Regions from separate parts of the Cellvibrio sp. genome, predicted to be linked through region 1. Evidence: predicted binding sites of a transcription regulator. Region 1 holds the regulator's gene; the other holds the start of a gene.
What was found. The regulator sigma-54, encoded in region 1, starts transcription at its own class of promoters, with help from an activator protein. The targets are predictions, from matches to a motif close to TGGCACANNNNTTGCNNT.
Positions count from the first base shown of each region.

Region 2: a site for sigma-54 is predicted at 812-829, ahead of ACWA6V_RS13755 (PEP-CTERM sorting domain-containing protein). Genes of this name have one in related genera too.

Region 1 is NZ_JBRFPI010000512.1:5-2,210, forward strand. Features, by position in the region: partial or broken gene ACWA6V_RS20515 (HPF/RaiA family ribosome-associated protein) at 1-98, opposite strand, end outside; gene ACWA6V_RS20520 (RNA polymerase factor sigma-54) at 213-1,859, opposite strand; partial or broken gene lptB (LPS export ABC transporter ATP-binding protein) at 2,063-2,206, opposite strand, start outside.
Region 2 is NZ_JBRFPI010000220.1:1,136-3,341, forward strand. Features, by position in the region: gene ACWA6V_RS13755 (PEP-CTERM sorting domain-containing protein) at 38-769, opposite strand; gene ACWA6V_RS13760 (glycoside hydrolase family 30 protein) at 1,023-2,206, opposite strand, start outside.

The sequences.
Region 1 (2,206 bases):
CGGTCGTGGTGGTGCGTTAAACGTTCTACTTTGCTGGTTACATACTCTCTCATGGAATCGGTAACTTCTACATGGCGACCGCTGATATTTATTTGCATAGATACTTCCTCTCGCTAGAAACAAAACGGTTGCGGCTGGCACAACCTCGCATTACATCCATGAATTTTTTTGATCCGAACTTTATTGGTACTACAACTAATACAATTAAATAGCTAAATAGTTTTGCGTTCATTCGACGGTGGAATATTGAGTGATTCACGGTATTTGGCGATGGTGCGGCGCGCCACTTGAATCCCCTGCTCGGCTAGCAGATCGGTAATCTTGCTATCGCTGAGCGGTTTTTTCGGGTTCTCGGCGCTCACCAATTTTTTGATGATTGCGCGAATCGCAGTTGATGAACATTCGCCGCCGCTGTCGGTGCTGACATGGCTGGAGAAAAAATATTTCAGTTCAAAAATACCCTGCGGGGTATGCATGTATTTTTGTGTGGTCACACGTGAAATTGTAGATTCGTGCATCTCCACAATTTCGGCGATATCGTGTAGCACCAGGGGTTTCATCGCCTCGGGGCCGTAATCCAAAAAGCCGCGCTGTTTTTCCACAATACAACTCGCCACTTTCAGCAGGGTTTCATTGCGGCTCTGCAAACTTTTCAAGAACCAGCGCGCTTCCTGCAAATTATCTTTAAGGAAGGTGTTGTCGGTGCTGGAGTCGGCGCGTTTCACCATGGAGGCGTAGTCGGAATTGATGCGCAGGCGCGGCGCAATATCCGGATTGAGTTCCACTATCCAGCGGCCATCACGCTTTTCAACGAATACATCAGGTACGACATATTCGGTATCGCCGTTGGCGATCATATCCCCCGGGCGGGGATTCAAACTTTGGATTAATGCCACTGCCTGGCTTAATTCAGCTTCTTTCAATTTGGTGCGGCGCATCAGCTGGCGATAATCGCGGCTGCCGAGCACTGGCAAATATTGCTTGGCAATTAATTTTGCCGATTCCAAAAACGGTGTTTTCGGATCAAATTGCTGTAGTTGCACTAACAGGCATTCAGATAGATTTTGACTGCATACACCGCAAGGGTCGAATTGTTGCAAGCGGTGCTGCACTGCTTCAACTTCGTCGAGTTCCAGTTCTTCAAAATCGCCGCGCATACCTTCAAAAATTTCTTCGATGGTGATGGACAGCATGCCGCTCGGTTCCACCGCATCGATAATTGCCATCGCCAGTACGCGGTCGCGATCCGACATGGGCGTCAGGTTTAACTGCCACATCAAATGGTCATAGAGCGAATCAGTTGCGGCGCGGCGACTTTCAAAATCATTGTCTTCGTTGTCGTAGTTGCTGGAGCTGCTGCTGGAGGACGATTGGTAAACATCATCCCAACTGGTATCGACCGGGAGGTCGCTGGGGATGGAATCGCTCCAGTCGCCGCTGTCAGCACTAAAGCCATCACCTTCGCCGTATACATCGCTATCGCCAAAACTTTCACTTTCACCTTCACCGAAGCTTTCACCGCCTTCGGAATAGCTATTGGTTTCGCTGTAGTTGTCGGCTGTGCTGGAGGAGAAATTTTCGCTCGCGGTAAAGTCGGTGCCGTGGTCAGTGCCAGCTTCAGCGGCTATCTCCAATTGGCGGGTGTAATCCGCTTTATCCAGTTCGCTCCCTTCGTAATCATTGGTGCTGCTGGGACTATCGAAGCTTTCTTCCACTTCCAGCATGGGGTTGGATTCAAGCGCTTCCTGTATTTCTTGCTGCAGGTCTAACGTCGATAATTGCAAGAGGCGGATGGCCTGTTGCAATTGCGGAGTCATGGTCAGCTGCTGACCGAGTTTGAGTTGGAGAGATTGCTTCATTATGTGAACGACAAACCCTTATAACGCAGGATGGAAAACATCAGATAGGTGGAGTTTAGTCAGGGTTTGGCGCGCAAGCAATAAGCTTAAGCAAGCTTTATGCCTAATGATCAAATAATGTTACTTGTCAAGTTGTTTGTGTGTTGCCTAAGGTGTTGCTGACGGGCGGTTGGTAACACCGGAGGTGACGGGTTTAGCCATCTTTACAGCCGGAAATGCTCGCCTAAATAGACTTCGCGTACCTTGCTGTTGCTGAGTACGGTTTCGGCATCGCCCTCGGCAATAATGTGCCCTTCGCTAACGATATAGGCGGTCTCACAGATATCGAGCGTTTCCCGCACGTTGTG
Region 2 (2,206 bases), on a different contig from region 1:
GAGCTGGCGAGAGGTTAATGCCAGTTCGTTGCAGCTATTAAGCTTTTTTGTTGCGGCGTGCCAAGCCAAGGCCGAGCAAGCCAAGGCCGAAGAGCACAATGCTTGATGACTCTGGAACAGCGGTTACGCCGTCATTAGCGTATTTCAACATGTTAACGCGGATGTCAAAACCATTACCTGAGTGGAAGTTGGTGGTGGTCATGCCGCCCAGCATTACATGACCCAGGCCGTAGCTTTTTTCCAACAGGATGTTGCCTGCTGTCGAGTAGGCCAGGGTGTTGAAGCCAGCGCCTGCTACAACGTCGTGTGAGCAGCCAGAACCGGTAAATACAGTGCCAGCAGCAGCGAAGTCGTTGGTAGTCAGGGTGCACTCAGTTGAGTAGTTGCCAGTTTCGGTAAGAGTTGCACCAAAGCCCAAATCAAAATTGTCGGTACCGCCCCATCTTGCAGCGTTAACAAATACGCTTCCGCCAGAGGCAACGAAGGTTTCTACGGTGCTGCGGTTGCTGTTGTACCAGGTTTCGAAGTCGAAAGTATTGCCGTCACCACCATCAATGTAAACAAAGTCAGAAGTGTCACTGAACACGCCAGCATCACCAAATACTGCTCTGTCCCAATTGCCTGCACCAAAAGCGGCATCGAAGTTTTCGATGTTAGCGTTAGTGCCCCAAGGCTCTGAACCACTGGTCAAGTAGATCGGACCCGCAACAGCAGCTTGCGCTGCACCGAAAATTAAACAAGCGAGTGAAATAGTTTTTAAAGTTTTCATGGTTATCCCTGTTTGGAATTGATGTTGTACAGCGGCCGCCTTCTAGCAAGAACTGTGCTTGATTTATTATATTGTTGTTTATTATGGGCTTATTGTGTTTTTGGCGTCTTAATTATTATTTTGTGTGTAAATTATTCCGACAGATTTTTGGTGGCAAGAGGCAATGATTTTTGCAATGAAAAAACCCGCCGAAGCGGGTTATATTGGTTTTGACCGAATGCCATCCCTGATCTTTTTGCTGATGCTTTCTTAATTAATACACTAATGTTTGCATCGCATGAGCTGGGATATTTACAGTGGTTTCTTCATTGCCAACGTAGAAGCGATAGCTGATCGCATCGTCGGTATTGTTCATGACCACAGTAGCCAGTTTGTTATCCGCGTTCATAAACGAGGTGGTTTGCAAAACGCTGCGGCTGGACACGGCGCTGACGCGTTTGGCATCGGGGCGGATAAATTTGGAGAAGTGCCCGAGGTAGTAATAGGTTGGTGTGTAAATTAACTCGCCGTTATTTTCGTGTATAGGCGCGAAGCAGAAGTTGCCGACATGGTTGGGGCCACCGGTATTGTCGAGCAAAATATTCCAATCGGTCCAGGCGACAGCGCCAGCGTTAAAATCGTTAATTAATGAATCGCCATAACGCTCGGCGTTGGGCCAGTAGTGATAGCGCTCGGCGTTGAATTTTTCTACAGTGGCTTCGGTCAGCAATAAATTTACGTTCGGATAAGCTTTTGCGACTTCAGCGACGTTGCCGTACAGCGGTTTTGCACCGGTCCAGGTTTCATACCAGTGGAAGCCAATTCCCCATACATATTTAGCAGCTTCAGGATCGCTCATGATGGTGTTGGCGCGATGCACAATTAAATCGCGGTTGTGATCCCAGACAATAATTTTTTTATCGCCCAAACCTTCTTTTGCCATTACCGGGCCGAGATGGTTTTTCAGGAAATCGCGTTCATCTTCTGCGGTGAAAATCATTGATTCCCAGGTTTGTTTCGCCATGGGTTCGTTTTGTACGGTGATGCCCCAAATCGGGATGCCTTCTTTTTCATAGGCTTTAATAAATTTGGTGTAGTAGGTGGCCCAGGCGTTGTTGTATTCAGGCAATAATTTTCCGCCTTGCAACATGTGGTTGGTATCTTTCATAAACGCGGGCGCACTCCAGGGGCTCGCGTAGGTTGTAATTGTTCCACCGGCGGCTTTGATGGCCGCTTTCAGCATCGGCAGGCGATATTTTTGATCGTGCTTGATACTGAAGGTTTTTAATTCTTTGTCACCTTCTTCGATATAGGTGTAGCTGCCGCTGCTGAAATCAGAGCTGTGAATGGTAGTTCTCAGCAGGCTATAGCCGATACCGTCTTTTTTGTCGTAGTAGGCTTTTAAAAATTCGGCTTTTTTCTTGCTGTTTAATTTTGCAAAAGTTTCTGCGCTCGCAT